Regions from separate parts of the Paenibacillus sp. V4I5 genome, predicted to be linked through region 3. Evidence: riboswitches for the same ligand, from Rfam matches in the RefSeq annotation. Region 3 holds a riboswitch; each other region holds the start of a gene.

Region 1 (8,037 bases), 2.5 Mb from region 3:
CTGAATAGTGCACTTCCACTTGATTATGTAGAAAGACTCCAATATCGCGTAAAAGCTGGGAATCCTTCCATGTCCGATGACGAGTTTGCCTGTAAATGGTTCGAATTAAAGCGATTTTTCCTGATGAATCTCATTTTAAAAAGAACTCCGATGTTTAGCAGCGAAATCGATGAAATTTGGCATGAGATGCTGATGTTTACGAGAGAATATCAACGGTTCGGGGATCAATTCGCTGGTGGCGTTATTCATCATTCACCTGAACGTGAACCGAAGCAAATGCCGGGTGAACGTGCTTGGTTCGATTGGGTATATGCGCACTTGTTCGAGTTCGCTCCAACGAGTTCACGATGCTGGAACGGTTTTTTCCGCAATCCGCTGGATGAGGAACGTACAGATTTGCTTCGCAAAGCGAATGAAGAAGAAATCGCCGAGCAATGGTTCGATATGGAGCAGGCGAAGCGGTATCCAGAAGTTGCAGAGACGATCCGCATACTAATCACGCAGGCGATTAAAGAAGCCAGACATTCAGTGAACAGTCGCAGGTTTGAGGACACAGGCTGGAAGGATTCACTAACAAACCCGAACAACTTGGTGTATATGGCAGGAGCCATGATGTTCTTCTCCATTCAGGATAATGGTAACTATACAAGCGGGATGAACTCGCAGTGGCCTGAGGCTGGACTAGAATCGGAGAAATACAAGCAAAGCAGCTGTTCTTCATCGGGTTGTGGCGGCTATGGAAGCAATAACGACAGCTCAGGAGATCAAGGTAGTGGTGGCTCTAGCAGCTGCAGCTCCGGCTCGGGTTCTTCTTGCTCGTCAGGGTCGAGCTGCGGGTCTGGATGCGGCGGCAGTTAACGTAAGCTGTGGAAGCAGCATTCTGTTCGTAAAATCGCATGACCCCGACTGGGGTTCCGGGTAAAGCGGCGAATGGACACTAGGAACATGATGAAAACTTTCTTTTGGACACTCTCCGTCGGAGGGTGTCTTTTGTTGTGCGCCCAGCATGGGCGCTATCTACAGGGTTCAAGTCCTGAATGGCGAAGGCAGTAGTAGCCATTAGCTTAAGACAAGGGTGTCGCCCGCGAGGATGAATCTAAAGGAAGTCAGCGGCTCACAGATTCAAAACTAGAGCCAAATTGGAGACACATATCGTCATTTTTCGTGTATAATTGGAATTCGGTGTCGATTTCTTTGACCTTCGGTAAATTAAACAGCGATAGGAGTCATCTCTAATGAATCGATTGCGTGGTTTTCTAAATTCTTATCATCCCATTGTACATACGTTAATACTTGGAACCGTTATGGCTAGGGCCGCGTCCTCTATGAGTTTGCCGTTTCTCGCGATTTATTTAGCCAGACATACGTCGATGAGTGCGGTGATGATCGGAATTGTCATTGGGATGGGTTCTTTGGCTGGGACCGTAGGCGGTTTTATTGGGGGCACCTTATCGGACCGATTCGGAAGGCGCATTATCATGCTGGCGGCGCTTTTCGGCTGGGCGTTCGTGTTCTTAGGCTTCGGCATGGTTAAATTACCAATTCTGTTTATGCTGCTCAATATGCTGAACGGCTTGTGCCGATCCTTTTATGAGCCCGTGTCGCAGGCGTTGATGGCAGATCTCACAGAACCTGCTAAGCGACTTAAAGTATTTTCGATGCGGTATATGGCTATTAATCTTGGTGTTGCAGTCGGGCCACTTTTGGGTGCCTTTTTCGCTACGATGAACGGTGCGCTGCCTTTTCTCATCACAGGAATCATTTATTTTATTTATGCGGTCACTCTTTACGCACTGCTCATCGCTTTTGGCATCAAGAAAATCGAGGGTGAGAAGAAATCTTCGGTTACTTTCGGTTCTGCTGTGCGAGTGATTCGCAGTGATATGACTTTTCGCTTGTATATCTTTGGTGGCATTATTGGAGCTATCGGATACTCCCAGGTGATGGTGACACTTTCGCAATATTTGGAGCAGAGTTTTGTCGATGGCGTGAAAATGTTTGCGATCTTGATGAGTGTGAATGCGATTGTGGTCATTGTCATGCAGATTCCACTTACTCGGTTGGCCGAAAAGTACACGCCAGTCGCTGCAATTGTAATTGGCAACCTAATGTTTGCGTTAGGGGATGTCGGCTTTGCATTTTCCCACTCGCTGGTATGGCTAATTATTTCGATGGGTATTTTCACCCTTGGCGAGATTCTAAATTACCCCGCTGCTAATATGTTGATTGACAAATTAGCTCCCGAGCATATGCGTGGCACCTATTTTGGCGCTCAAACATTAACGAACATAGGCCACTTTATTGGACCCTGGGTAGGTGGGTTCTTGCTCGTTTCTTATGGTGGAGATACGTTATATGTTCTTATGGCTGTTCTTACAATTACGGGATCCATTTTCTACTGGAGAGGCTCAATTCGTCAAATGATGGCGAAAAATACGTCGAAAAAAGAATTTTTTTGAAAAATAATGCAAAATTAGTTCTTAGGAACTATTCGATTTCAAAACGACTTCCCGTATCCTTGAGAGTGTACATATTTATTACTCTTAGTTCTTCAGATATGTAGCAAGACATCTCGACAAAGGCAAAGCTGGCGAAAGCCAGTGACGCAAAGCTAAAGGGGCTTCCTTGTCCTGCAAACCGGACTCGCAGCCAGCCAGCCGCCGAACGATTGGGTATCAACATCAGAACCCCTCCGATCGGTTCACTATGGTGGGGTTTTTCTCTGTCATAACAAATTCATGTAAAAATAAAAGGAGGATCCAGCAGCATGCAATCAGAAGGAATACAACAAGAAGAACAAAAAGTGACCTCGCTATGTGGTAATCATGTTGCCCGTTTGGTGCCTTCCTCGGATGGACCAAAGCTCATGATTAATCGGGAAGAATACGCATTAAATGAAAATTGTTGGGATGTTGAAATGTTTCACGGGAGAAACAATAGCATCTTGATTTTCTACTGGAAGGGCGAGGTTAAACTTTCTGTGAAAATGCCGCCGATGTCGCAAATTGAAGCATTTTTGACAAGGCTTTATCAATGTTTATCATCCAAATTAAGAACGGTACAGCCTATCTAGGCGTACCGTTTTTTTATTACCAGCTGTAAGGGATTTATAAAGACAAAATGATTGTCACAAATTGACAAAAACTGATATAATGATTGTAGGTTTTAGTAGTGCTTTGGAACTATTTTTAGGGGGATACATAGCATGAGATTAATCACTCGTTCGGATTTTGACGGATTAGTATGCGCGATGCTTTTCAAAAAGTTAAACATGGTGGATGAAATGAAATTCGTCCATCCCAAAGATATGCAGGACGGTTTGATAGAGGTTTCGGAAAACGATATTTTGGCCAATGTCCCTTATGTAGCGGGTTGTGGCTTGTGGTTCGATCATCATTCCAGTGAACTTGAGCGGATGGGCGAAAAGATTGAATTCAAAGGGGAAACCCGTATCGCGCCAAGTGCGGCACGTGTTGTTTATGATTACTATGGAGGGCCTGAGACCTTCGGTGATATCGATGATATTATGCGTGGGGTAGATAAAGCGGATTCGGCGCAGTTCAGCAAAGAAGATATTTTGAACCCAAGCGGATGGGATTTATTATCTTTTATCATGGATGCTCGAACGGGTTTAGGCCGTTATCGCGATTATCGGATTAGTAATTATCAATTGATGGAAGATCTTGTGGAGCACTGTGCAACGATGTCCGTTCATGAGATTATGGAATTACCAGATGTGAAAGAGCGTGTTTCGCGATATTTTGAGTTAGATGCCTTATATCGTGATATGCTTCAAACCTATACGCGGACGGAAGGCAATGTTATTATTACCGACCTTCGTGATGTGGAAACCATCTATCCAGGGAACCGTTTCATGGTGTATGCCCTTTATCCGGAGCAAAATATCTCGATTTGGGTCGTCGATGGCCGAAATAAACAAAACTGCGTCTTTGCTTGTGGTCACAGCATTGTGAATCGCTCGTCCAAAACGAATATTGGCAATTTGATGCTCCAAAATGGTGGAGGCGGTCATCGTGCAGCTGGTACTTGCCAAGTTGACTATGTGCACGCTGAGGAAGTTTTGAAGAAAATTGTTGAAACGATGAGAACAGACGGATAAAATAAGTGAAACGGACCGCAGGATGGGGAGTTCCCGGAAAGCGGTTTTTCACGAAATGGGGACAGGGGGCAATGGAGTGGAGTTAGAACAAATTCATCATGTGGCGATCATCAGCTCCAATTATGAGCGATCGAAACACTTCTATGTCGACTTACTTGGATTAACAGTCATACACGAAACATATCGTGCAGAACGTGACTCCTATAAGTTGGATCTACGCATCGGGAAGACCGAGCAGCAGATCGAGTTGTTTTCATTTCCGAATCCTCCGCTGCGAATTAACCAGCCTGAGGCAAGGGGTCTTAGGCATCTGGCTTTTGTCGTGCCGAATATGGAACAAAGCGTTAAGGAACTTGAGAGCAAGGGGATTGTGGTAGAACCGGTGAGGATTGATCCTATTACCGGTGACCAATATACTTTTTTTGCAGATCCGGATGGGTTGCCCTTGGAGTTGGTGGAACATGCGAAATGATCGCCAAGAAAGGACAGAACAGGAGCCGAAGCTGAGGTTTGCCAAAGGCTGCCTATGGAGTATTCTTGTGTCCATTCCCTTATGGGCGTTATTGATTTGGTTTTTGTTTATAAAATAAAATCCCTCATTAGCTTGGTCTGACCGCTGCATGCATGCAGTTCGGTCGGATGAGCCGTTGAGGGATTTTTATTTTTCCACATAAGAAAGTATAAGTTTTCGGAACCCGAAAACCGCTTTCTTATTGGCGATAAAACCTAATATAGGGATCTTTGGTCGGAGACCAAAGTCTCTCCGCATATAGGGATCTTTGGTAGTAGACCAAAGTCTCTCCTCGCTAAACGCGGTCGCACATCCCTGATCGGCCTCGATAGAGGTTTTCTTACTTGTCCGTTTGTCTGCGCGGTGGCAATGGTCCTAGATACTGGAACAGGTTACATTCGATCCGACCATTAAATAGTTTGCGCTTCTTATCCGCGCGGCGGTTCATATAGTGCTCGAGCTGTGTGCTCGGGCTTAAGATGAACATGCTCCATGAAGGCATGGGAGCGGTGAGTGCACCGAGCTGGCGCAGCGCCACCTCTACATCTTGCGCTTCACCAAGCCGCTCTCCATAAGGAGGGTTGGTGATCAAGCAGCCGTAGTCTCCGCGTGGGCGGGCTTTAGCTACTGGTTCCACGAGCAGCTTGAACTGCTTCGTCAAGCCGGCGGCTTTCGCGGCAGCCTCTGCGACTTCGATGGCAGAGGGATCAATGTCACTGCCAATGATGTTCAGCGGAACATCATCTTTAACCGCGTCGAAGGCCTCGTCGCGAGCCTTGTCCCACAGCTTGCGGGGGATATTGCCCCACGCCTCGCTAGGGAAGCTGCGCCGCAGTCCTGGCGCGATGTTCCATCCGATCATAGCAGCCTCGATCGGAATCGTTCCAGACCCGCAGAACGGGTCGTAGAGCGGTCTGTCGACCTTCCAGCGGCTCAGGAGGATCATCGCAGCCGCCATGGTTTCCTTGAGCGGCGCTTCGGTCACGAGCTTGCGGTAGCCACGCTTGTGTAAGCTGGCGCCGGTAGTGTCGATCGTTAGCGTTGCGATATCGTTCAGGAGTGCGATTTCAATCACGTAGCGTGCTCCGTTCTCAGGGAACCACTCCGTTCCGTAGCGAAGCTTCAGCTTCTCCACGACGGCTTTTTTCACAATTCCTTGGCAAGCGGGAACGCTAGATAATTGTGACTTATGGGAACGCCCTTCCACAGGGAATTCGGCATCGTTCGGAATCCAGTCCGGCCAAGCAAGCGCTTTGGCGCCTTCGAAAAGCTCATCGAAAGTCACGGCCTTAAATTGGCCCATGAGTACCAAGATGCGATCGGCGGTTCTGAGCCAAAGATTGGTGCGGCAGATGGCCAGCTCATCGCCAAGAAATCGGACACGGCCATTCTCGACAGTCACCTCGTTGTAGCCAAGATCACGGATTTCGCGAGCAACAATGGCCTCAAGTCCCATTGGGCAAGTTGCGATTAGTTCAATTTGTTGTGGCATGTTTAGATTCCTTCCATCCGGGTTGTACATCGCTCAATAAACTCATACAATTAACAAGTATAGGACAAATAGGTTACACTTACAAACGGAACACGCAAAGTGGATACTTTGATGCTTTTTCTAAGGAGGATAAAACATGGAAACCATAACAGCCGAGAGCTATATGGAGGGTTTATACGAAGAAGATACCGTTCTAGAGCGAGTTAAGGAAGTCATACGCACCCATAATATGCCCGAAATATCGATAGCACCAGGATACGGCAGATTGCTCACTATGCTGGTTACGATGATAGGCGCAACGAAGGTGTTGGAAGTAGGTGCTTTGGGCGGTTATAGCGGGATTTGTTTGGCGAGAGGCTTGAAAGAGGGCGGCAAGCTGATTTCGCTTGAGTTAAAACAAGAATTTGCTGATGTAGCCAAGCAAAATGTGACCGAAGCGGGCCTTGGCGAGCTCGTTGAGTACCGGATTGGCGAAGCACTCATTCATCTGAATGAGCTTCTTGAGCAGGGAGAGCGATTTGATTTCTTTTTTATCGATGCAGACAAGGTGAATTATCCGAATTATTTGGAGCTCGCAATTAAACTGGCGAATCCTGGCGCCATTATTGCGGGGGATAACACACTGATGCGAGGAAAAGTTGTCGATGCGAACCAAACCAAAGCCTCAGTTCAGGCGATGCGTACTTTCAATCAATTGATCGCCACTGATCCGCGTTTGGAAAGCACCATCCTGCCAGCTTATGATGGCTTGGCTTTAGCACGAGTGAAGTAATAAAAAAACGCTCTAAGCTAGCAATAGCTTAGAGCGTTTTTCATTGGTTTAAGATGCTTTTTGATCTGGTATATGGAAGTCAGACTCGCTTAATTTGCCAGGAGTAATTGGTTTGATTTGCGTTAACGGAGGCACTGGTTGTGATGTGGTACTAGGGTGAGTGACTTCTTGCTTCTTGAAAGAAATAGCATTGATGCCGTTCCAATAGATAAATAATAACTCTGCACATACGACGATAAAAACAATTTTACGCCAGTTCAGCCTCATGGATAGATCCTCACTTTCAATGATACGCCTATATTATCATATTGTGGAAGAAATTCCCATGATTATTTCTCACTCTTCATTTATGAACCAGACCTGTAGTAATCTCTAGTTCATATCGTTGACTTTCTGGCATTTGCGCAGCGTAAGCCAAGCGAACAGCAAATTCAATATCATAAGGTACGCGTACGAATTGAATCGCAAATCCAGCTTGCACATTGCTATCGGTTTCCCCCTCTAAAACACAGTAGCAGGCTTGCGGAATACCGTCATAGGGTGTTCCCACACTACCAACATTGAAGAGCATCAGACCGCTGCTCGCGTGCTTCACAGGGCGTTTCTCCGATGGGTTTTTGATCGTTATGAGATAGGGAATATGAATGTCTCCGTAGCCGACAATATCAGGCTGTTTCCCATCCGTCGACGCACCTGTCATCTCCGTATTTTGAAACATCGCGAGACGCTCTTCCTTGGATGCTTTACGTTTCACTCTATGATAAACACTTTGTGCAGAAGCGTGGAACAGTCGGAACAATTTGCCGCTTACATTCAAATCAACGGAGAAAGGCAGCTGTTTCAAATAAGTGAGCCGATCCTTACCAAGCTGCTGCTGATGCCACAATCCGGCAGTCTGCTCCTGCGGGAGGGTAATCCCCAAATCCCAGTTTCCTTGAACAACGGATTCACATACCTCCTTGATACGGTCAACGACAGCAGCGGAATCAGGCCCTTTACCCACAAGGTCGCCCAAACAAATAAGGCGTTTAATGCCTCGGCGTTCAATATCTAAAAGCACAGCTTCCAGTGCGGGTAAGTTACCATGAATATCCGATATGATTGCGATTTTCTCCAACGTTTTCGTTCCCTTTCTCTGATAA
Region 2 (8,037 bases), 2.3 Mb from region 3:
CCCCTTTAACGACCGGAATCTTCTCTTCCATCCCAAGCAGTTGGAGGATCTTACATGTATTCTTGGTCGCTTGATCCAGAGAAACGTTGCCATTCACGGTTGTAATTCCGAGAACATCCATGTCTCCGCTGCGAATGGCCAAAAGAATACCTAGCGCATCATCCACACCCGTGTCTACATCTAGGATGACCTTCTTTTTCATGACTAAGCCCCCTTTAAGTCCTATTGAAGAAATCAAGGGTATATAAGCATATACCCTTGATTGATTTTATTTATTGAGCAACTTCCTTGTTGAAGCGGGCAATCCATGCTTTGAGATTCTGATTGACGAATTTCATATCCAATTTGCGAAGTTTATTCACCACGTCTGCGCCATAGGTAATCCCTGTAGCTTCTTCAGGCGAAAGCTGAAGTGTTGTGTTTACAGGTGAATCTACTTTCGCTTTCGCTGATTTCTCCTGTACTTCCTTGCTCAAATGCCAGTTGATGAAATCCTCAGCCAGCTGCTTGTTTTTACTTCCTTTAATCACGTTGACCGTGTTCATTACGGCGTAAGCTCCTTCTTGCGGGGAGACGAACTTCGTTTCTGGCACAGCTGCTTTCAAATCCTTCACGTACATTTCCATGATAGGACCAGCAGCAATTTCCCCTTGTGCGAACATGTTTACGAATTCGGAGGTTTGGCCGTAGTATTTAACGACTCCTTTGTTCAACTCCTTAATTTTTGCAAAAGCTTGATCCTCATTAAACGTAGCATTTCCAGCAACGACAGATGCTGCATCCAAGACCATTGGGCCAGTTGTCCCCGTGATGTTAGGAAGTGTCAGCTTTTTGGAGAGTTCTGGACTCCATAGGTCGCTCCATGACTTGATTTCTTTGGTTGTTGCTTTCGGATTGTAAGCAATGCCTAGTCGACCTACCGTGTAGGCTGGACCATAATCTTCACCCAGCGGCGCCTTGGCCAGATCATAAATGTCTTTCAAATTCGGAATCCTACTGCGGTCGATCTTATCGAACAGTCCCGCTTCAATTCCTTGTTGTGCGTAATAGTCAGATAAATAAATGAGATCCACACTCGAGCTGCCCTGCTTCACTTTGTTCATACGTTCTGCGTTATTTCCTATCTCCAGAACAATCTTGGCATTATGCTCCTTCTCAAACGGCGCGTACACTTCTTTCTTAAAGAAATCATCCGCAAAACCCCAGGTGGAAATGATTAAAGTTGTAGGTTCCCCTTTGGATGCCGCTGTGGCAGCTGCTGTGGGTGCTGTCGTAGCTCCACTTGTATTACCCTGGTCCTTCGTGCCGCAACCTGTTAAGGCTAGTCCTACTACAGATAAAGAAATTAAACCACGAACCATTTTTTGTCTCATCATTCATCGTCCTCCCAAGTTTTATCATGTATAATTTTAATGCGTGAATCCCCTGTTAAATTTTTACTAGTATTCTTCATGACCCCAGAAATATGCGCGTTTCGCCTTAAATCCAGCTATACAAAAAAAAAAGAAAAGTACCCTTGATAGAAAGAAGCTTCTAATCAAGAGCACTCTTCATTGTAAACAATGCAAAGTGACATCTATTGGTATACATGTGGTTTCCTCTTAAGATAAATCAAAAGAGAACACCTTCGACTAAACTATTCGGTTTGTTTAAGAATAATGTTCGTTATTGCCCATTGCGTCGGCGGATCATAATCCCTTAATACCGCATCCATGGATAAGCCCAGTTCTTGCTCCAGCCTGTCCCGGATTCTCTTCTTGTATATAGAGGACATATAAAAATCGACTTCGTGTTTGAGCGTTGGCGCCTCGCCTTCCAATGCAGTTGAACGCGGTGAGCGGCGGTGCTTGGCATGAAAAGTAATAATATTCTGATCAATTGAAACCTTCAGCAATGTTGTGCCAAACCCAAACAACTCTTTGGAGATTTCGTTATAGAGGTGACACAGCTTCTTCTTGTATTCATTAGAATCTAGTTGTGGCATGGAATCACCTTCAAGATCAATTATCAACCCTTATGCGTTAAAATCTATCTTAATAATACATAGGATTTCAGAATTAATCAAGAGAATCGTTCGTCTTTCTCACTGAAATCGGGCATTATTTACCTATAACACATCTAAATGATCCAATTTCCCGAATGTCTTACAAATATTGCTTGATATTCGCGACGGATTCGGGCAGCATAACTCATCTTGGTTAACATAAATCAAGGGCTGCCTCGCTGAAACTTTTAATACTAGTACTTTATTACTAGTATTAAGAGTGCTATACTTTAGAATACATAGTAATTCTTCTGCTAAACGATAAGAGCAAAGCTAATGAAAATTAGTGACGCAAAGCTAAAGGAGCTAAGGCGAAATACTTCGCTATGCTTGCCAGTTACCGAAGGAAGGGATATATCCACAACTCCCCTTATTCTTCTTTTAAGGGGAGTTTTCCTTATGTTCTATAACAGTAAATAGCTAGGTAGAAAGTCCCTCTGAAAGGTGATAATTAATATGGCGAGACTAATGGTTGTTGATGATTCTATCTTTATGCGATTGATGATTAAGAACATCCTCTTAGAATTAGGGCATGAAATTGTAGCCGAAGCATCGAATGGACTTGAGGCCATCTCTCTTTTTTTACAGCATTCACCTGACATGATTACGTTGGATATCACAATGCCCGAGATGGATGGTATTACGGCATTAAAGGAAATTAAAAGTTACAAGAGCGATTCAAAGATCATTATGGTATCCGCAATGGGGCAACAATCCTTTGTTATTGAAGCCATTACCCTTGGCGCTAGAGATTTTATTGTGAAGCCTTTTGATAAAGACAGGGTAGCTGAAGCTGTAAAAAAGGTACTGAGTTCGTGAATGCCCACAATGCTCTCCACCTGAATGCCTCGCCATTCAACTTTTTGGACCATCACTTATTTAGCCGTGATTATGTATTTCGATACGGATTCATTCTTACTCTACTAATGATTACGGTTTTACATGTATCTGTTTTTCCAAAGTTTGATATATATGCTTTCTATCTACTTTCTGTCATATTTTGGGCATCGGATTTTCGAATAAACCGCTGGTGGTTCTAATCATTCTTTGTTCATTCGTAGTTTTGTTGAGGTCCTATTATTTTGGCGAAAAGTGACCTTATGGATACATATACAGAAAATTGATTTGAAAGAGAAATTCCTGGCGCTATGGTTGCCGAATACACTCTCAACTTGACCGTGCATGACCCCCTTTTAAATAGATCTATTGTAGAACTATATACAGGAATAAAGGTTTACAGAAATAAGGAGGAATGGGTTATGGGAGCCATTATTTCAATCGGTAATCAAAAAGGCGGCGTTGGCAAAACGACAACCACGGCCATCACGGGGTATCTTCTCTCTAAGAAGTACAAGGTTCTCTGTGTCGACTTCGATAGCCAAGGCAATTTGACACAGTTTCTTACTCAACGAGATATACACGATTACTCCAAAATGACTATTTTTGAGGCATGTAAAAACATGAATCCCACCCCCTACATCCGCAAGTTAACCTACAACCTTCACTTCATTCCGGCTGATGAAATGCTTGCAACTCTGCCCATGCTTATCCATCAAAATCCTTCAATGAGTTCGACCATTTTGAGAGATACACTACATAAAGTAAAGGCCAGATACGACTACATACTTATTGATTTACCTCCAAATCTCGGAGAGCACACGATTAATGGTTTAGTAGCTTCCGACTATGCAATCGTCATGCTACAATGCGAACCAATGTGTTATGACGCGCTGGACAGATACATCGCAACAATGATTCACATCAAAGAGGTTAAAAAACTGGACCTTGTTTTATGCGGCATATTGCCAACAATGATCGATTCTAGAACAATCATTGATAAAACAATCATTGATAGGGTAAGGAGAGAATACGAGGGAGTTGTGTTTCGATCGGAAATAAAGCGAAGAAATAGAATCAAGGAGTTTTCTATTACAGGAATACAGGAATACAGTAATATGGATACATCGGCATTAAGCAATTATAGAAATTTTGTCGAGGAGCTGGAGCAGCGTGTCCAAGCGTGATGCGATTGAACAGTTATTAGGAAAACGGCGGAGTCAAGAAATACAGGAAACTGTAAATACAGGTATACAGAAACCTGTAAATAAGAAAAAAGCAACATTTGATTTCGATGAACAATTCCATACTGAGTTAAAGATATTCGCCGCGAAACAGAATAAGAAGATGGTTGATGTTGTGGTAGAGGCCGTGAAAGAGTATATGCGAAGACATAAAAATAACCCACCGGTCGAGTAGGCCCTTCGGATAATTTAAATAACAGTTTGCTCTAATTGCCATTTTTTAATAAACATTAGCAACTTAAATGAATTCAGTTCTATCCTGTTACAAAAAGAATAAAGGGGATCGAATAGGAGTTTTCAGCCCATTCGATCCCTCCTATTTCGCTTATTCTCGTTGTCTACTTTCTTTCCAGATCAACACCAACTTTGCCGTCTTGCACATTCACCTTATACGTTTTTACCCAAATCTTTTCGCTGAATAAAGATTTGCCGGTTCGAATATCGAATTCCCAGCCATGCCAGGGGCAGCGGATGATTTCGCCCATTTTACCGTACTCGTATTCATACACGTCCGAAGGGAGCGTAGTACCAGATACGAGTCCTGCGCACATCGGCGCCCCCTGGTGGGGGCAATAATTGTTTAAAGCGTAATATTCATTGTTTATCCGGTAAATGCCGATGCTCTTCCCCTCGATTGTGACGACGGCGTGACCGCCTTCGGAGACAGCGTCCGCATCCAGCACGTAATGTACCGTCATAAGGTCCTCCGTGAGTTAAAGGTTATATAGGCTTTTGGCATTTTCGTAAAAGATTTTACGCTTCGCCTCCGGCTTTAGTCTCCGCAGAATCATACTTGGTGAATCGAAATCCCAATGCGGATAATCACTCGAATACAGAATCATATTCTCGGCATCAATCATATTGAACAAATCGATCAAATGCTGCGGATTATCCGGTTCCTCAATGGGCTGTGTAGTTAAATAACAATGCTCTCGAATGTACTGACTAGGCAGCTTCTTCAGCCAAGGGACGGTAGAGCGGAGCGCTTTATAGTTCTTATCCAGCCTCCACATCAGATGCGGCAGCCAAGCAATACCTCCCTCGGTTAGCACTACTTTCAACCGCGGGAACTTCTCAAATACGCCCTCGCATACCATGCTGACAAGATGAGCCATGAACATCTGCGACAAGCATGTGTGCCACTCGATGTAACGGGACGGATACCCAGCAGCGGTAGGTGCCGTGGAGCTGCCCCCTCCTTCCGCGCCTGGATGAATCGCAATAGGTAGACCATTCCGCTCCGCAGCCTCATAGATAGGATGATACTGTCGCTGGCCGAGGGGGGCACGAGCCGCACTAGAAATCATCACTTCGACGATATCGGGATGGCCCCCGACGCGGTCGATCTCTTTCGCGGCAAGAGATGGGTCCTGTGTGGCGACGGCCATGGCGCCTTTGAACGCCTTGTGTTTACCAAGCCATTCGGCGATCAAAAAATCGTTGTAGGCAGAGCAAATCACAGCCGCGTAATCAGGGTCGTGCGTCGTTGAAATATTGTAAACAACCCCAGTCAACACGCAGTATTCAACATTGTAGCCCTCAAGTAGCTGCTTGATCATGAGGTCTGGGTCCGAGCCGGCTTTACCGCCGCTGGCCGGAATAGCGTCCTTCTTCATGACGCCTATTGGCGAATAGTAACCGGAGCCTGCATACCCGATTCCGGTCGCTGCTACGCGTGACCTCCATGGTTCTGCCAGGTAAGGCAGCAAGTCAACATCATTCTGTTCATTGTGGACATCCACATCAATGACCTTGAAGTCTTCGGCCATACGAACCCCTCCGTTCCGGCGTATAGGTTACTTTGCCTCCTAGCTGCACGGATTGATTACTTCTTGCCGTATGTGCGGGTATAGGCAGCATTGTACATACCTAACAGTTCGTCAGCTCCTAGCTTCTTCGCCTGATCGATAAATTCTTGATACGTCTTATCGTTGATCGGCGTCTTGCCCGCTACGAATTCAGTCAGCTTCTGCTCGAGGAATTTGTTCAGGTTGTTCAGCTTCGATTTTTCCAGCTCCAGCTCTTCCTTCGTCTTGACGATCTGCTTCGGCGCTGGAATTATGAACGATTCGTATCTCTTGTTAATGTCCTTGCTCTTGTCGCTTAATCCGCGCTCCCACACCTCGCGGGATTTGGCATTATCGAGCGTAACCATATCGTACCAAACGCCCCAATCCTTACGCAGTGTCGTGAATGGCGAAGCGCCGAAATCCTTGTTGTAGACAGATTTGCCGTTTTCCTTCGTATACGTTTTGCCCTCGATACCAAGAGATAAGTAGTTAGATCCTTCTTCTCCCAGTAAGTAGTCAAGAAATTGAACTGCCCTGTCCTTGTCTTTCACCTTAGCCGAGATCGCGCGGCCGGCAGCGCCAACAACCGGACGTGAGAATTGGTAGTTCTTAATACCGTCTGCAGCAAATTGTGGAATCGCATCGAGTGTATACTCCGCTATACCCGCTTTACGTCCTTTGTCCATAAGCGTCTCCAAGTCAGCCTTCCAGAAAAACGTCACGAGTGATTTGCCTTTAAGAATCCGCTCTTCCCATTGTGCTTGCGTAATCATCGAGAATTCAGGATCCAGCAGCTTTTCGTTAAACAATTTATTCAAGTAAACAAGCGAGTCCTTATATCCTTTATGATAGGGAGCAAACGCGTATTTGTCGGTAGCCGGATCGACGTTATAGAAGCCATGTATGCCGGTGAACGCTCTGCCGAATGTCGTAAATAACCCGGTATCGCCAATAATGGCATTATTGATGAGGGGATAAGTATCCGGCTGCTTTTCTTTGAGCGTTTTGAGGAACTGATAAAACTCATCCACTGTAGTCGGCGCCTTCAGTCCATACTTATCCATGACGTCCTTGCGTGTATACCAGACGAAGTTAAAACCTTTCCCTTCTGCGTCGCCCTCGATGACAGGAACGGTATAAATACCGCCGTCAACGCCAGTTGCGACTGCTCTAGCCTCTGGGTATTTGTCGTAGAACGCCTTTAGGTTCGGTGCTTTATCCAAGTAATCTTTTAAGTTCAAAAATACTTTATCAGGACCGTGCTGTCTTCCCTCTAACGTATCTACCTGGATGAAGTCCGTGACTGAGTTCGTCGCAATCATAATTTGCTTCTTTTCCTTCAAACCTTCCTGACTGACCACTTGAAACTCAACCTTTACGCCGGTCTTTGCTTCGATTTCCTTGAAGATGTCCCAGTCCTGGCGCACTTTTCCTTCTGGACGGTCGTAAGCCAGCCACGTGAATGTGATCGCCTTCTTGGACTCGTCTGGTTTCTTCGTTTCTCCGGCCGCAGGAGTATCCTTCGGTTGGCTCGAACAGGCTGCTGCGACCAAACTAATGAGCATAACCGTAGTCAATCCTGTTGCGACAGTTCTTTTTTTCATCTGAAAACCTCCCTATCGTGGTAAAAAAGTATCCCTCTATAGCGTTAGATTCCGGGGGAATCTAGAACTATCCTTTGATGCCGCCGATCATAGTTCCCTGCACGAAGTATTTCTGGATGAACGGATAAACGCATAGGATCGGGAGCGTAGCGATCATGATGATGGCGTACTTCATCGTTTGGAGCAGGCTCAGATCGCCTTCAGCCTGAATTGTAGTACCGGCCACAAGAATGTTCCGGAGCATAATTTGCAGCGGGTACATCGAACGGTCGTTCAAGTAAATGAGTGCATCGAAGAAAGCGTTCCACTGATTCACAGCTGTGAATAAGCCGATTGTCGCTAATACTGGCATGGATAGCGGAAGCACAATACGCAGCAGCACTTGTAACGAGGAGCAGCCGTCGATCGTTGCTGCATCTTCAAGCTCCTCCGGCAATGCCTCAAAGAACGTACGCATGATGAACAAGTACCACGTGCTGATCAAGGAAGGCAGGACGATTGCCCAAATCGAGTTCAAC
Region 3 (8,037 bases):
CTACGGCCAGATCAATTCCAGAGGTGATGATTACGAACGTTGAACCTAGAGCAAGCACACCGATAACTGCCGTTGAGAGCATAATGGCTACAATGTTATTGAATTGAAAGAAATTGCTGGAAGACAACGAGAAGATGATAACCAGCATAATCAAGCTGGCGAATGCCAGCAGCTTCTGCGCAGCACCGGTTTGACTCGACATCGTGGGCACTATTTTTTTACGTACTAGCCATGTTGACATCATGATTCCTCCTAAGACATCCGCTAACTGATTCGCATCGTGGCATATTTCATAATCGCTTCCTGGGTGGCGTCCTGCTGACGCAGCTCGCCGGTAATTCGCCCTTCGCACATGACCATGATGCGATGGCTCATGCGCAATATTTCGGGCAGCTCGGATGAAATCATAATGATTGATTTCCCTTGTGCCGCTAGCTCATCCAGCAGCTTATAAATCTCCGTCTTCGCGCCAACATCGATACCTCTCGTGGGCTCATCGAAGATGAGAATGTCGCAGTCCCGCAGCAGCCATTTACCGATAACGACCTTCTGTTGATTGCCGCCTGAAAGAAATTTAACTTGCTGATGAATGCTCGGCGTCTTAATTTGAAGCGCTTCCACATAGTGAGAGGCTGACTGTTCAATTTTGCCGTCATGCATCCACCCGAACAGACGTCTCGCTTTGCGATAAGAGGCAACGGCGATATTCGTCTTCACGTCCATATCCACCATGAGCCCATAACGTTTACGATCCTCGGATAAATAACCGATTCCATGCTTCACGGCATCATGAGGGGCTTTGATCTGGACCTTATGCCCGTGGATGCGTATGTCGCCCGAGTCAATTGCATCTGCGCCGAAAATGGCCCTTGCCACTTCGGTACGACCGGCTCCCATAAGACCTGCGAAGCCAAGAATCTCACCTTTTGCCAAATGAAAGGAGACATCCTTCACGGAAGAACCACGGTTCAGATTCGTAACCTCGAGCACTCTTGTCTCTGAAGCCTCGACGGTAATCTGCTGCGTACTGACATAGAGTTCGCGACCAACCATCATTGCAATGATCTGATCGATGGTCGTATCTTTCGTCTGTACCGTATCGATATAACGACCGTCACGCATGACAGTGATGCGATCGGTAATTCGCTTCAACTCTTCCATCCGGTGGGAAATATAGACGATGCCCACCCCACGCCCACGCAGCTGTTCAATGATCCGAAACAGCTCTTCGATTTCCGCGTTAGTGAGTGCCGCCGTTGGCTCATCCATGATGAGCACTTCGGATTGAAACGACAAAGCCTTAGCAATTTCCACCATTTGCTGTTTGGCCACTGTTAGCTCCGACACCTTCGTCCGCGGATCGAGCTGGAGATTCATTTCGCTCAGCAGTTGCTGTGCCTGATCGTTCAGCTTCCTATCATCGACGAACAGCTTGATTCCCTTCCTCGGCTCGCGCCCAATAAATATATTTTGGGCTATCGTCAAGTCCGGCATTAAGTTTAGCTCTTGATGAATCATCGAGATGCCAAGCTGCTGAGCTGCTCTCGTATTGGGAATGTTCACTTCCTTGCCTTTTAGGATGATTCTGCCTTCATCTTTCTGGTAGACACCCGTGGCGATTTTCATTAATGTGGATTTTCCGGCGCCGTTCTCGCCAACAAGCGCATGCACTTCACCGGCTGCCAACTCCAGACGACATTGATGGAGGGCGTGCACACCAGGAAAATGCTTCTCAATTCCTTCCATCCGGACTAGAGCTTCACTCATGACCTCACCTCGTATTTCGTTTAACATTTCGTGCTTATGTGCTTATTCTATCTGCAATTGGCCGAAATAAGAGTGGATAAATCTCTTCAAAAAAGTTGAAAATCTTATGATTTTGAAAACCACAAAAGATTATCAACAAAAAAACTTGCTCCAAATAGTGTTGTATTTTGTGCAACATTAGGCAGCCAAATTCGCGTGATCCCGGCGATTGTTGTAAAACATACAATAATTTCAGCCAAAGTAGCTCTATTGGATGAAACAAGGCCAATTTGTTGTACTTCATACAACATCTATAGTTTGGTGAGATAAAAACAACGAAATTGTTGTACGTTGTACAACTTTCCCCCAAATAAACCTTGGAAAGGACAGACAAACTCCTCCCCCTCTAACCCTCTAAGCCCAACGTAAACATAAAAAAACCCCTCACAAGGAGGGGCATCTCAATAAAACACAGTCGTTACTCGGCTTCTTTAACGTTTAATTTCTCTTTCAGCAGATTCAACTGCTCATCAACTTTCGCTTGTTTTGCAACATCAACGGGTGTGTAGCTGCCTACTGAACCAGCTGGTACGTAAGGCTTGCGGGCGATTTCCGCTTCAACTTCCAGTTGGATAATTTTCTCTTCCATACGTTGGAAGCCGCGGGATGCGTTGCCGCTCTCGATGACGCCATTGTAGGAAACTTGTGCCATTTGTTTTTTGGCTTTAGCCAGTTGAGCGCGGGACACAAGCTCGTTGCGTTTGTTACGTAGTTTGTAGAACTCGTCTTTCATTTCGTGCAGCTGCTGTGTTAGCTCGTCAGCATGTGCTTTGGAAGCGGCATATAGATCTGTGAACTCAACAATTTTATCTTCGTGATACAATTTTTCTTCAACAGCTTGGCGAGCGATAGCCTCTTGGCCATTTTTGATTGCTGCGGAAGCCTTAGCTTCACGGTCAGCCACGAGACGAACAGACTCTTCCAAACGCTGCTTCAGCTTGCGCTCATTGGCGATTTGTCTAGCAACGGTAACTTCAGCTTGTGCGATTTCTTGCTCCATATCCCGTAAATATTGATTCAACATAACGATCGGATCCTCAATTTTATCCAATACCTCGTGAATTGATGCTTTTGTCATATCTTTCATTCTTGTAAATACTCCCATGGTTTACACGTCTCCTTTTTTAATATCAATTGGTTGTTGTTCGAAGCGAGCGACTTTGGCTCTCAATTCTTCTACTTCTCTTTGCAGAGCTTTCTTTTCGATGTCTTTCATCATCTCATCGATATTGTTGGTTTTCCCTGCGTCGTACGGAGCATTGAAGCCCGTATGTTGTGGCGCATGGGTTGGGTGCGGCTTGTGAGCGTTCCAAGCCCCGCCATTATAGCCTTGACGGCCATATGAGCTGGCATAGGGATCAAATGGAGGCTGATCGTACCCAGGTTCCTTCGGAATGACAAGTGCAGCTACAAAGTAGATGAAAATGACCGTCCCACCGGTGAAGATTGTGGTGATAACCACTAACAAACGTAATAGCGTTGCATCTACATTCATGGCCTCGGCGAGTCCGCCGCATAGGCCAGTAACTTTCTTATCTCTTCGTGAGCGGTATAGTTTGCTCATGATTATTTGGCTCCCTCCTGCTGCAGTCTGTTTCTCAGAGCTTCCATTTCAGCATCTACTGCCGGGTTGCCCCCGCTGTAGTAGCTTTCACGCCCCATTCGTCTTACATCGCGGAGCGTTCTGGCATGAAGCTCCATATCGGATACGCGCTCTTCCAAGCGACCGAACATCCGTGGTGTCGCATCCTGCGCCACACTGCTGCGAGCGTGTAGTCTTTGCTGCAACCGAGCGGACTCCATTCGCGCTAAGTAGTAGCTGCGTTTGTCTGCCACTTCTTTGTAATCGGCTTTGAGCTGCTGCAGCTCTTCATCCAGATCAAGGATGGACTGCTTCGCTTGCTCGTACAATTCATGATACTGCTCGCTTTTCTCTTCGGCTTGCAGCTTCTCTTGAAGCACGATCCTTGCCATATGTTCTTCGCCGGCCTTCAGAGCAAGCAGCGCTTGATGCTCGCGCTTCTCTTTGGTTTCCAGCGCCGTCAGATATTGCTGCCGGAGGGACGCTGCATGGCTGACGCATTGCTGATACAGTCTCTCGGACTGTTGAAGCTGCTCACGCTGCGCTGCTAAGTACTGGTCAATCAAGCGGACCGGGTCTTCCGATCGCTCCAGATGTTCATTCAGTGTTGCTACGGTAATGTCTCTCATTCGCCTAAATAGGCTCATCTCTCATACCACCTTTTTCACTCTCTGTATTCGTTTCATTCCATTACACAGTTCTTCTTGTCAACATCGAAACTCCGTAACCTATCAACCCAATCGCCAGTAAAATGATGATCCAACCAGCTAATTTACTAATCAGGATGATAGCGCCAAGCCCTGCAATGATCCAACCGAATTTGCTGCCGTTCTGAATACCTACATAACCAAGGCCAACCATTCCTATTGGAATCAAGTATCCCATCACCGAGCCAATAAAAGGTCCCATGTGAATGCCTAGCTTATTTAACAGAATCAGTGCACCGAATGCGATTAGCAGAGCGGCTAAGCCCGTATTTCTTTTCATCGTTTCGTCACCGCCTTTCGTTGTTTGCTGTGTTGTTGTGCTGTGCTCTTGTTCATGTCTTTATTTTAGGTAAAAACGAAGCTTTCCAAAACGGACTAACGACGGTATTTGTTCCTAGACCTTAGTCGGGGCGCATCTAAGACCTGTGTCAGTCAAAAACAGTGTTTATACGACAGACATATTGGTTAAATACTTAACAAACTTGGTAACCCGCGCTTTTATCCTGGGAAAAGGAAGGTTTTACTTATATGAAACAACAATTACAAACGTTAACTATACGCATCCTGTTATCCGCTTTATTCCTTCTACTACTCCCTACCTTTGCTTGGGAAGCAACGGCGATAGCGCCTGTTTCGAAATCATTTATGGCGGATATTCTTAGTAAAGAGCCACTGCCTATGGTAAAACTTTTTCGTACTATTCCTAAAAAAACATCCACAGCAAGTAATGAACCACTCTTTTCTTTTTCCGTGCTGAGTGACGTACATGTGGGTGCAGAAGACGAAGATTCACAAAAGCGCTTCCGTGCGGCTTTAGCCGATCATCATCTCATCCGACCTGACAGCAGACTTATGGTGCTCAATGGTGACCTCAGCAATGGCAACGAAGCAGATAATCGGAGTCTAGTCAGCATTATGAGCGAACACACCTTACCTCCCGTTCATGCAACGATGGGTAATCATGAGTATTATGGGATGTGGCAAACGGAGAATGGCGATCAGGATACCAGCAAGCTGAATCCGAAATGGACAAGCCAAAAAGCAATTGACCTGTTCCATCAGATGTTTAACTATGAAAAGCCCTACCATGAGCTCGTCATGGAGGACTATCACTTTCTATTTCTTGGTGGTGAATTTTATCGCGATGTGGATCCTAACGTGAAAGAGGATGCCTATCTATCCACTGAACAACTTACTTGGTTTCAGGAAAAATTGAAGGCAGCTGCGGCTGCAGCGCCGGACAAGCCTATTTTCGTTTTCTTGCATCAACCACTCGTTCATACCGTGGACGGCTCGGATCAAGAGCTCGGAGTTGTACAGCATCAAGAGCTCAGGGCGATTGTGAATGCATATCCGAATATTGTGTTCTTCAGTGGACATACCCACTGGAATTTGGAGACGACTAAGCAGATAAAACAGTTGGAGTTCCTAGCCGTATCCAGCGCCTCAGTACAGGAAATATGGAATGCAAATAATGAGCCTGAAGGCAGCGCGGCTAGCCAGAGCATCGTTGTGGACGTTTATATGGACCGTATCGTGATTCAGGGGCGTGAGCATTCGGAGAAGAGGTGGATTGAGCCGGCATTTGTGAAGCGTTATGGGGGGAATAATAAAGGCATCCAAGCGATTATGGTCGGACAACGCAATAAAAGCTAAGTCTAGCCGAGTGGCCAAGCTTAGCTTTTTTGCACATCATCTAACAAAGAACCATCACAAAACATTAATGAAGCAGCGTAACCTGCAGTAAGTGCAGATAAGTACCATACCGCCTCTTCCGTAATGAGATCAATTTCCTTAAATGTTTGCGTTTCAAAATCATTCATGTCATTAATCCCTACAAATAATAAGGCCAATAGAAGGGGAAATGCGAAAAGGCAGACTATATAGATGAATAAGCCTATAGAAATGGCTTTGATATTCGCATCTCTTATAAATATCATTTTTGTTCCACCTCTTCTTTTACAGCCCTTCCGGAACAGGAATACTCTGAATCTTATTTAGTTGGTTATAAGAAACGATAACCGTGCTTTTAATATCCCGCGGTTCACAATCATCAAGATCCATAATATCAAAAACAATCTCTAGTCGAACCGGAAGCGATGTTAGAATTAAGACAATTCTTTATGAAGCAAAAAAAGTTTTGTCCGGAAAACCGTCTCCCTCTGCATAACATCTTGCAATAGCTGAAGCAGCCTTCATGAACATATGGTCTTTGGTAGTACCTGGAACTCTCTCTAGCTGCCGAAATTCTTCATGAACTAGATTAAATTCAATTTCACCCAAACTTTCTTCTGTTGGACCAAATTTGTAAATGACCTTTTCGGCATCGTCGAACACTTTAATCAGCATAAGATAGGTTGCCATTTTGGGACCCTCCTTTCTTTTTTGGCAATAAAAAAACAAGCCTCTAAAGAGTAACCCGGCTATCGTCCCATGAAGTGTGACTCATGGCTTAGACCCGTGGCTTTGCGTCTCCACCTTTCGATGGATTTGCCTTTGTTCATTATTGCTTGATATTAGGTGTGTTTCGCTCATTATTGCTAGTCGTAAAGAACTAACTATTTCCATGGTATTCCATAAAATAATGAAATTCAACATATTTCTACAAAAAAGAGGTGCTCAGTACACAATGTGTGTGATTTTACACAAAAAAGTTTAAGTAGGACAATGTTCTTGGCGTTACGCCCTTCTCCATTAATACCTACCATCGTGCTGATATCCCGTCCTACAAATAAGGAACGACCGTTCCCATCTAGGGTACGGTCGCCACATTCACCTGCTACATTTAATTAATAAAATTTAAAACCTTTAAAGCTTGGTACAGTATCTTAGCACTTTGTCCTCGGTCCGCTAGCGTTGCAGGGGAGAAGGTCGAATCGGTAACACCATTAACAATGCCTTCCTGTATACCAACGGCAACAGCCTCTCTTGCCCATGGTTGAATGCTCAATTGATCTCCAAATTTGTTAATAGCCGCATTCTTTTCTGTTTCCGTTAATTGTTTTGTGTATCCACCTGCTTGCAGCATGCTGTGAACCATTTTCATCATTTCCTGACGGGTAATCGGTTGGTCTGGTTTAAAGGTACCATCCTCATATCCACTTACTAAACCAACCTCAACAGCAGCATACACAGGTGCAGCATACCATGCGTTTGTCTGTACATCATTAAATTTTGCAGGCAATCCACTCTTAGGCTGAATGCCCAGCCCTCTTATAAGTAAGGCAGCAAATTCAGCACGTGTAACTGGTCTGTCATATCCGAAAGAACCGTTATCATAACCAGAAATAATGAATTTAGATGCCAGGGTTTCAATTGCCTCCTTGGCAAAATGAGACGAAGGTACATCTTCAAAGGTTTTTACATTCTTCACTAAGGAATAAATAGAATTACCCTTACGCATCATATTTGCTTGCAGTGTTCCATCTTCACTAACCGTGAAAAACGTTGGAACTGGGTAGTAAGAATTCGTAATGGGATCAAAGACCACACCAACCAAATTCTTGCTAGCAGTAATGTTCGTCATCCCAGGAACCAATAGAGAATGCTGAATATAAGAATTTACTGAGGTTATTTCGATTTGTTTATCCCCAGACGCAGCTTGTATTGTAAAGTCAATTGGTTTCAATACTTGCTCTGCTGAGGATTGTTGAAGCAGGATGCCAAAAGACTTTTCTAACTCAGCATCAATCTTGCTGAAAGTTACTGTAATTTTTGTAGTATCTACAGCTAGTCCTTGCTGTTCAACAGCTTGTTTGATTGAATCCGCATTAAACTTTACTTCTCCTATTGAGGATTGAACGTGAATCATAGTTTCAGCATTCTCAGAATCTGCTTGTGTGATCGCAGATGCACTTAACTCCGTTTGAGCAAAGTCCCCTTGTCCTTGAATCTTTATAACAACCGATTTAATTAAAGAATCCACTTGACTCAGCAATTGCT
Region 4 (8,037 bases), 2.8 Mb from region 3:
TCGCCACTTGGAGGTACAGGATGATCCTTATTGACCAACAACAAATTGCCTTTATAAATCTGATCTTTTGTTACTTTAAGCTCGTTCATTTGAAGAGTCACCTCTTGAGCTTGCTTGTTTTCTTCCGGTGGTTTATCGTTAACGACTTTCAGTTTGTGTTGAGCAGCTCCATAGCCGAGCAATACAAGTATAACAAGCCAAAAAACCCACTTCTTCATCCTCAGTTCCTCCTAACCTTTCATTCACTCCAAGGATAAGGAAAACTAATTAATAAGAAATGGGGTTAAAAATAAAATTTTTCTTAAACTTGTACATCACCCTCAATAAGTCCCAAATAGGAAAAGACCGCTCATCGCCACCTTCATAGCGATAAACAGTCTCTATTTATGTATTAAACATATTTCACAAACTCACCAATCGGTTTACGATAACCGCGCGGCCGCTAGCTGGACGTGTCTTCTTTCCCAATCGTAATTAACATAACAGGAACGTAACGTTCCTCTAATTGAAGAGCCTCAATGAGCTTGTCTGCCTCAAAACCGATCATCGGACAAGTATCCCAACCCTGCTCTTTCGCCGTAAGCATAAATAACATGGCGGATAGACTTGCATTCCGAATCGCTTCATCTCGCTTGAACGGCTCTCCCCGTTCTTCATAGAAATGTGTCACTTGCTGTACTTCGGAATCTAACTCTTGTTTACTAGAGAATCCCAAATGGAAAAGTCCTTCATTTATTCTCGCAGAATCCTTATATGCTTCCAAATCGCCAAGGACCACAATAACTGCGGACGAGCTCTGAATTTTGTATTGCTTATAGGACGCATCATACACCTTCTGTTTCATCAAAGGGTCTGTAACAACAACATAATTAGCATGTTGTAAATAAAAGCCCAACTTCTCAACGACCTTCAGAGATGCCGTGTTTCGAGGCATGATATTGGCTTCAATCCGATGTAGATTCATTACATCAAAAGCGTAGGCAATAATCGCTTCCCTCCGTCATGAGTCCCCGATTAAGGAGCTAATACGTTTCATTACGTTCTAATTCCCACGGTTCAAGAAAGGTTCGATTACGAATCACATAATCCAGAACTAGATCTACGGAAGAACGATCCAGTAAAACTAAAGACATTCGTCCCGTCTTAACAAAGAGTTTCATGAACTCCCCCCTTCAAATAGCAGAATTTACCTATACAATAATACCCACTTCTATTTACATCGTGCAACACTCTTATAAAATCGGTATCTGCATCACATATTTGCAGGAATTTACTTGCATTTGGGGAACTTAAAAGAAGCCCCGATTTAAATGCCTTAAAAAGAAGGAGAAATCAAACATGATAGAAACGATCAAAACCTATTTGAATGAGCAAAGGGACCAACACATAGAGGAATTAATGCAGTTTTTGCGGATTCCAAGCATAAGTGCTGTTGCCGAGCATCAACCAGACATGATTCGCTGTGCAGAATGGACGGCTCAGTCTTTGAAACAAGCCGGTCTTGAGAACATTGAAATTATGGCTACTGGGGGACATCCAGTTGTCTATGCAGACTGGTTGCATGCTCCGGGTAAGCCAACTGTACTAGTCTACGGACACTATGATGTTCAACCGGCCGAGCCGTTAGAACTGTGGAACACTCCTCCTTTTGAGCCCGTGATTCAAGATGGCAAACTATTTGGCCGCGGAAGCACTGATGATAAAGGTCAACTACTGCTTTACGCCAAAGCGATTGAGGCTTTTTTACGAACACACGGCAGTCTACCTGTTAATGTGAAATTTTGTATTGAAGGCGAAGAAGAGATCGCGAGTAAGCATCTACCAGCATTCGTGGAAAAGTATAAAGATAAATTACAAGCCGATACCATTGTTCTTTCCGATACTCAGATGCAAGGACCAGGAAAACCTGCACTTATGTATGGTCTTCGCGGGCTTGCTGGGTTTGAAATTACGATTGATGGCGCAAATAGTGACCTTCATTCTGGCCTGTTTGGCGGCGCGGTTCAAAATCCAATTCACGCTTTATCGAAGCTGCTAAGTTCCTTCCATGATGAGAATGGTCGAGTAGCGGTCGAAGGCTTCTATGATCGAGTCATTGAACTATCGGACAAAGAGCGCGAAGCCTTTAAACAAGTAGAACCCGACGCGAACAAGGTTCGATCGGACTTACATGTTGAGACCTTATATGGCGAAAATGGGTTCTCTTTCTACGAACAAACGACTTCAAGACCGACCTTGGAAATCACATCCGTAAGCGGCGGCTTTCAAGGTGAAGGCATTAAACCAATCATTCCTAATCGAGCTAGCGCTAAAATAGCTTGCCGTCTCGTTGCGGCACAAGTACCCGAGGAAATCATGGATGCGGTTGAAAATCATATCCGCGCCCTCTCTATGCCTGGCGTAAAAGTAATCCTAGACCGCCAGCTGCGCGGAAATCCTTTTATCACGCCAATTGACGAGCCTGTAATGGTAGCAGCTGCGGAAGCTTATGAGGATACCTATGGCGTTTGGCCTGTATATACTCGAAGCGGAGGTTCAATCCCAATTGTTGAAGTGTTGGGACGCGTATTAGAAGCACCCGTAGTGCTGCTTGGCTTTGGTCTACCAGGTGAAAACCTGCACGCGCCGAATGAGCATTTCCATTTGGTCAATTGGGACAAAGGAACAGAGACCATCAGTCGTTTTTGGTTAAACCTTGCCGAGATGAATAAATAACCACTGAAAGGTATGAGCCTACTCATGAGTACGAATCATCTAACGATCCGCGATGCCAGCTTGGAAGACTTAGCAGACATTGTACGAATTTATAATTCCACCATTGAAGGACGCATGGTTACAGCAGATACAGAACCCGTAACCATAGCCAGTCGCGAAGGCTGGTTCTATGAGCACTCTGCGGATTTCCGCCCTTTATGGGTATTGGAAAACGGCAGTGGCATTTGTGGCTGGCTCAGCTTTCAGTCCTTCTATGGCCGACCCGCCTATAACGCTACAGCGGAAGTCAGCATTTATGTCGATGAAGCTTTTCGCGGCCAAGGCATTGGCCGTTACCTGATGGAGCACGCAATAGACGCTAGTCCAAAGCTGGGACTGAAGACACTGCTTGGCTTCATTTTTGGCCATAACGATCCTAGCCTCCACCTTTTCCGCAAATTCGGCTTCGTCAACTGGGCTCATCTGCCTGGCGTTGCTGAACTTGACGGAATCGAACGCGACCTCATCATTCTTGGTAAACGTGTAGGATAAAATGTAAACAAAGAGCGCCTTTTCCCTTATGCCCGCGATTTCAAATCGCCTTCTAAGAGGATAAGCGCTTTTTTTATACTTAAATGCCTTACTTCAAGCCATTCTCAGTTTCCTCCATCAACAGAGCTTCAATCTCAATCTCTATCAACAACAAAGGATCTATCAAAGCCTTCACTTCAACCATCGTCGCCACGGGCTGAACGTCACGGAAAAACTCCCCATGTGCCTTGCCAAATTCCTGCCATAAGGAGATATCCGTTACATACATCCGCGTTCGAATGACATCTGACATTTGCCCCCCAAGTTCTTGCAGCGCCTGCTCGATCGTCTGGAGGACGAATTGTGCTTGCACATACGGATTACCTTCGCCAACGACCTCTCCATCCCTCATTGCTGTTGTGCCAGCAACCTCAATGCGGTTCCCCACCCGAATCGCCCGGCAATATCCTACTAGAGGTTCCCATGGAGAACCTGTAAATACTCTAGTCCGATTCATCAAATCTCTCCCTCTCATTTTTGCAAATAATCGGCTAACTTCTCCTGCAGGCCTTCTGTCACCGAAAGCAGCGGCAAGCGAAGTGTTCCGGATTCAATGACACCTTGCTGCTCAAGCAGCCATTTGAGAGGTGCTGGATTAGGCTCTTCGAAAAGTAATCGGATGAGTGGCAGCAATTCATCGAATAGCTGCTTACTCATTTCGTGTTGACCTGCAACAAAATGCCGATAGAACGAAACAAACCGCTCAGTCATTACATTCGCTGACGCACTCATAACCCCTTTAGCACCGGAGCTAAGCGCCGCAAAAAGCAGTGAGTCCTCCCCACACAGTACGGGTTTCGAGCCTAGACGAGTAAGCTCAGACACCAATCGGGTGTTCGGCGTACTGTCCTTCATACCTATGACACCATCGAGTTCAAGTATCGTACGCACAGTATCAAGTTCCAACGTAACACCCGTGCGATGCGGTACTTCATATAAAATAACAGGGACACCAACGCTGGCTGCCCGGCGAAAATGTTCAATGATCCCTTGTTGACTCGGCCGATTATAGTAAGGCACAACGACTAAAACGGCGTCAGCCCCTAATTTCCCTGCAGCCTCCGTCTTTTTCACCGTGGACAAGGTAACATTCGTTCCTGTACCTACAATGAGCGGAACATCTACTTGCGCAGCCTCGCGAGCCGCTTGTGCTGTAGCGAACAAGATCGCCATTTCCTCATTTGTAATCGTCGGCGATTCCCCTGTCGTTCCATTGACGACCAGTCCGTCTACCTCATCTTGAAATAAATTGTAAGCTAGATTATAGAAAGAGGCTGCATCCACCTCGTATTCCTCATCAAATGGCGTAATAATGGGAACATAGATCCCGTTTAAGTCTTTTTCTCTTAACATCCCAATCATCTCCCAATCCTCATTCATTTGTACATTCACTTTAGCATGGATCATTGAATCACAGTTAGCTATAATAAATGATAAGACTCATCAAAAATTTTGATATTAAAGCGAGGGGTTCCCATGGATTTAACCTATTTCCGAACCTTTCGGGAGGTTGCACGGAGAAAGAGCTTTACACGAGCTGCCGAAGAATTGGGCTATGCGCAATCCAGTATTACGATGCAAATTCAGAAGCTGGAACGAGAGTATGGCGTACCATTATTCGAAAGATATGGACGTCAGCTTCGATTAACAGCACCTGGTGAAAGCTTGTTAAAGCTGGTCTTGCAAATGCTTGACCTCTATGATCAATCCAAAGAAATGATAACAAGTGAGGTTAGCGGAACACTGACCATCGGTACGATTAACTCACTCGCAGCTTACTATTTACCGCCCTATTTACATGTGCTGAAACAGCTTTACCCTGGTCTTAATATCCAGCTCTTCCCTGACAGTGAAGCTTCGCTTATTACCAAAGTAAGAGAAGGGGATTATGATATAGGGCTAATATTAGATCGTTATCCGGCAGACACCGCACTTGCATGCACGAAAGTCAGAGAAGAACCTTTGGTTTTGGTAGCACCGCTTGAGCATCCGCTAACGAAGCGAGCACAAATACAGCTAACTGATTTTCAACAAGCCGAATTTATCGTTACTGAAGAGGGCTGCATCATCTATCGAGGTATGTTTGAAAAGTTACTAAAAGATCATGCTGTCCCGCTTCAAATTGGATTTGAGCTCGGTAATTTAGAAACAATTAAGCACTGCGTCATGAATGGCCTTGGCATCGCCCTGCTGCCCCAAATTGCCGTACAGAACGAACTGGAACAAGGGAAACTTGCCCATCTTCCTTTTTCACATTCGGACTTAAAACTGGATCTTCAACTGCTGCTCCACCCCAAAAAGTGGATGTCCCAGCCCTTGCAAACATTCATTCAACAACTGACTCAAGAATAACCTCGGCAAATAAAAAAAGAAGCTCTCCTTTTCGTAAAGGTAGAGCTTCTTCTGTTATGAACTTATATGCGGATGTCGAGATTACCACCCAAATGCGGTGTCGCAGAAGCGGTAACCAGCTGTTGGGATTTAGCAAAATCCTGTATTAATGTACTAGATGAAGCTGCTTGCATATCACTTACTTTGCTTAAAAGCTGAATGCCAACGGCTTGCTTCAATGCATCTCCACCGCTAATTGCAGTCAGAACACTATTGATATTTACGAGCACTTCTCCTCTCATCGTTCGGTAGCTGGCGAGCATGCGGCCGTAACCGAGAAGCCCCTATAGCTTTGCGTCTGTCGCTTTCGCGTCATTTGCCATTTCGCAGATGTTAGGCAGTACCTAGCACTTATCCAGTATAGGATATTCTTACACAATTCGTCAATCTTCGCATTATAAGTAGCTACAGATCTACACCAAATGCAGCAGGATTTGATCTCCAAGAACGAAGTAATTCCATGTCTTCTTGTTTGATTTTCCCCTTCTCTAAAGCCACTTCAAGCAGTGTGGAGTAATTGGAAAGAGTATACAGTGGCATATCAGCATCTTGGAACGCATCTGTTGCTTTATCTAGCTGATAGGAGAAAATCGCCAGCACACCCAGCGCTACAGCGCCAGCTTCTTTGACTGCAATAGCTGCTTTCAAAGAACTGCCACCCGTAGAGATAAGATCCTCAATCACGATCACCTTTTGACCTGGTTTCACAGTGCCTTCAATCAAGTTCTCTTTGCCATGTCCTTTGGCTTTATCACGAATGTAGATCATCGGGAGACCTAGCTTCTGAGCTACCCAAGCGGCATGAGGAATCCCCGCTGTTGCCGTACCAGCAACAACCTCAGCATCCGGAAATTTCTCTTGGATCAAAGCTGCGAAGCCGTCAGCGATCGCTTCGCGAATAGCTGGGTGTGACATTGTCAGACGATTGTCACAATAGATTGGCGACTTGAGGCCAGAAGTCCACGTAAAAGGCTGCTGCGGTCGAAGTGCTACTGCTTCGATATCTAATAATGACGCTGCAATATGCTGCGCGATTGTTTCGAGTTGACTCATGTTCCTACCACCGTTCCTTCCGTTGTTAGACAAAAGCATACTACACGATTGAATCGATAATCGCTTCAATTGCTGCTCTTGGATCCGCTGCGCCTGTGATCGGTCGACCGATCACGACGTAATCCGTCCCCTGCGCGAACGCCTCAGCCGGCGTCATGATGCGCGACTGGTCACCCACGTCGGCTCCAGCCGGGCGAATGCCTGGCGTCACGGTGACGAACCCGTCACCACACGCCGCCTTAATCGCTGTCACCTCTAGCGGTGACGCGACAACACCCTGCAGCCCCGCAGCATGCGCCAAGCGGGCATAGCGAATGACGGCCTGCTCAACCGTACCGGTCAGGCCGATCTCATCATTCAGCACCTGCACGCTGGTGCTGGTCAACTGCGTCACGCCGATCACGATCGGACGTACAGCTCCAGTTACTAACCCCTTGTCGACACCCTCCAAGGCGGCTTCCATCATCTGCTTGCCTCCGGCAGCATGGACATTGAACACGTCAACCCCAAGGCGCGTCACGCTTTCCGCGCCGCCTTTGACTGTGTTCGGAATGTCATGCATCTTCACATCGAGGAACACCTTGTAGCCGCGATCTTTCAGACTCGCGACGAAGCCGGGACCCGCAGCATAGAACAGTTGCATGCCCACCTTCACGTAACACGGGATGCCTTCGAGCTGCTTTAGCAGCCCTTCAGCACCTTCTGCGTTAGCATAATCCAAAGCGACCATAATGCGTCCAGTAACATCTGTGCGAGTTAACGTACTCAAATTCGTCACTCTCCTTTAGACATGAATTGGCATTGCTCGTGAGGAGAAGTTGATCGTTTCAAGCATATTAACAAGCGCTCTTACTGTATCAAGTGATGTCATACAAACTACACCGTTCTCTACAGCTTCACGACGAATGCGGAAACCATCACGCTCTGGCTCTTTACCTTTCGTCAGTGTGTTCACAACGAACTGTGCATCACCGCTGCGGATGAGATCCAGAATGTTAGGCGAACCTTCGCTCAGCTTGTGAACGGTCGTCACTGGAAGACCAGCTTGTTCGATCGCTGTTGCCGTTCCGCCTGTTGCAATGATTTTATATCCAAGGCGATAGAAGCCTTTTAAGATTTCAATCGCTTCATCTTTATCTTTGTCAGCTACTGTTACAACGACAGATCCTGCTGCAGGAATTTTCATGCCCGCTCCAATTAAGCCTTTGTAGAGTGCTTTGGCAAAATTGATATCGCGCCCCATAACCTCACCCGTCGATTTCATTTCAGGTCCGAGCGTCGTATCTACACGGCGCAGCTTCGCGAAGG

What was found. Region 3 has a riboswitch for cyclic di-GMP ahead of QFZ78_RS25625 (hypothetical protein). Riboswitches for the same ligand answer to the same signal wherever they lie in the genome.
Region 1: another riboswitch for cyclic di-GMP. It lies ahead of QFZ78_RS14055 (hypothetical protein); the one in region 3 lies ahead of QFZ78_RS25625 (hypothetical protein).
Region 2: another riboswitch for cyclic di-GMP. It lies ahead of QFZ78_RS35440 (response regulator); the one in region 3 lies ahead of QFZ78_RS25625 (hypothetical protein).
Region 4: another riboswitch for cyclic di-GMP. It lies ahead of QFZ78_RS37740 (putative motility protein); the one in region 3 lies ahead of QFZ78_RS25625 (hypothetical protein).

Annotation. Positions count from the first base shown of each region.
Region 1 covers NZ_JAUSZB010000002.1:2,664,808-2,672,844, reverse strand. The annotation lists gene QFZ78_RS14065 (glycine-rich domain-containing protein) at 1-858, shown strand, start outside; gene QFZ78_RS14060 (MDR family MFS transporter) at 1,236-2,459, shown strand; cyclic di-GMP riboswitch class I at 2,571-2,665, shown strand; gene QFZ78_RS14055 (hypothetical protein) at 2,768-3,073, shown strand; gene QFZ78_RS14050 (DHH family phosphoesterase) at 3,206-4,120, shown strand; gene gloA2 (SMU1112c/YaeR family gloxylase I-like metalloprotein) at 4,197-4,592, shown strand; gene QFZ78_RS14040 (THUMP domain-containing class I SAM-dependent RNA methyltransferase) at 4,972-6,123, opposite strand; gene QFZ78_RS14035 (O-methyltransferase) at 6,260-6,895, shown strand; gene QFZ78_RS14030 (hypothetical protein) at 6,944-7,162, opposite strand; gene QFZ78_RS14025 (metallophosphoesterase family protein) at 7,239-8,012, opposite strand.
Region 2 covers NZ_JAUSZB010000002.1:7,448,001-7,456,037, reverse strand. The annotation lists gene QFZ78_RS35455 (nucleoside hydrolase) at 1-202, opposite strand, end outside; gene QFZ78_RS35450 (ABC transporter substrate-binding protein) at 273-1,373, opposite strand; gene QFZ78_RS35445 (hypothetical protein) at 1,637-1,984, opposite strand; cyclic di-GMP riboswitch class I at 2,301-2,389, shown strand; gene QFZ78_RS35440 (response regulator) at 2,501-2,863, shown strand; gene QFZ78_RS35435 (ParA family protein) at 3,304-4,068, shown strand; gene QFZ78_RS35430 (hypothetical protein) at 4,055-4,300, shown strand; gene QFZ78_RS35425 (Rieske (2Fe-2S) protein) at 4,464-4,823, opposite strand; gene QFZ78_RS35420 (amidohydrolase family protein) at 4,839-5,894, opposite strand; gene QFZ78_RS35415 (extracellular solute-binding protein) at 5,951-7,519, opposite strand; gene QFZ78_RS35410 (carbohydrate ABC transporter permease) at 7,587-8,037, opposite strand, start outside.
Region 3 covers NZ_JAUSZB010000002.1:5,174,501-5,182,537, reverse strand. The annotation lists gene QFZ78_RS25665 (ABC transporter permease) at 1-244, opposite strand, end outside; gene QFZ78_RS25660 (sugar ABC transporter ATP-binding protein) at 265-1,767, opposite strand; gene QFZ78_RS25655 (PspA/IM30 family protein) at 2,225-2,911, opposite strand; gene QFZ78_RS25650 (PspC domain-containing protein) at 2,915-3,370, opposite strand; gene QFZ78_RS25645 (PspA/IM30 family protein) at 3,373-4,035, opposite strand; gene QFZ78_RS25640 (LiaF transmembrane domain-containing protein) at 4,079-4,375, opposite strand; gene QFZ78_RS25635 (metallophosphoesterase family protein) at 4,624-5,751, shown strand; gene QFZ78_RS25630 (hypothetical protein) at 5,772-6,035, opposite strand; gene QFZ78_RS25625 (hypothetical protein) at 6,217-6,459, opposite strand; cyclic di-GMP riboswitch class I at 6,506-6,600, opposite strand; gene QFZ78_RS25620 (S-layer homology domain-containing protein) at 6,881-8,037, opposite strand, start outside.
Region 4 covers NZ_JAUSZB010000002.1:7,983,844-7,991,880, reverse strand. The annotation lists gene QFZ78_RS37780 (M15 family metallopeptidase) at 1-218, opposite strand, end outside; gene QFZ78_RS37775 (GNAT family N-acetyltransferase) at 443-985, opposite strand; gene QFZ78_RS37770 (hypothetical protein) at 1,023-1,160, opposite strand; gene QFZ78_RS37765 (dipeptidase) at 1,339-2,715, shown strand; gene QFZ78_RS37760 (GNAT family N-acetyltransferase) at 2,740-3,246, shown strand; gene QFZ78_RS37755 (RidA family protein) at 3,335-3,742, opposite strand; gene dapA (4-hydroxy-tetrahydrodipicolinate synthase) at 3,757-4,638, opposite strand; gene QFZ78_RS37745 (LysR family transcriptional regulator) at 4,762-5,637, shown strand; gene QFZ78_RS37740 (putative motility protein) at 5,700-5,906, opposite strand; cyclic di-GMP riboswitch class I at 5,921-6,007, opposite strand; gene pyrE (orotate phosphoribosyltransferase) at 6,082-6,729, opposite strand; gene pyrF (orotidine-5'-phosphate decarboxylase) at 6,770-7,459, opposite strand; gene carB (carbamoyl-phosphate synthase large subunit) at 7,514-8,037, opposite strand, start outside.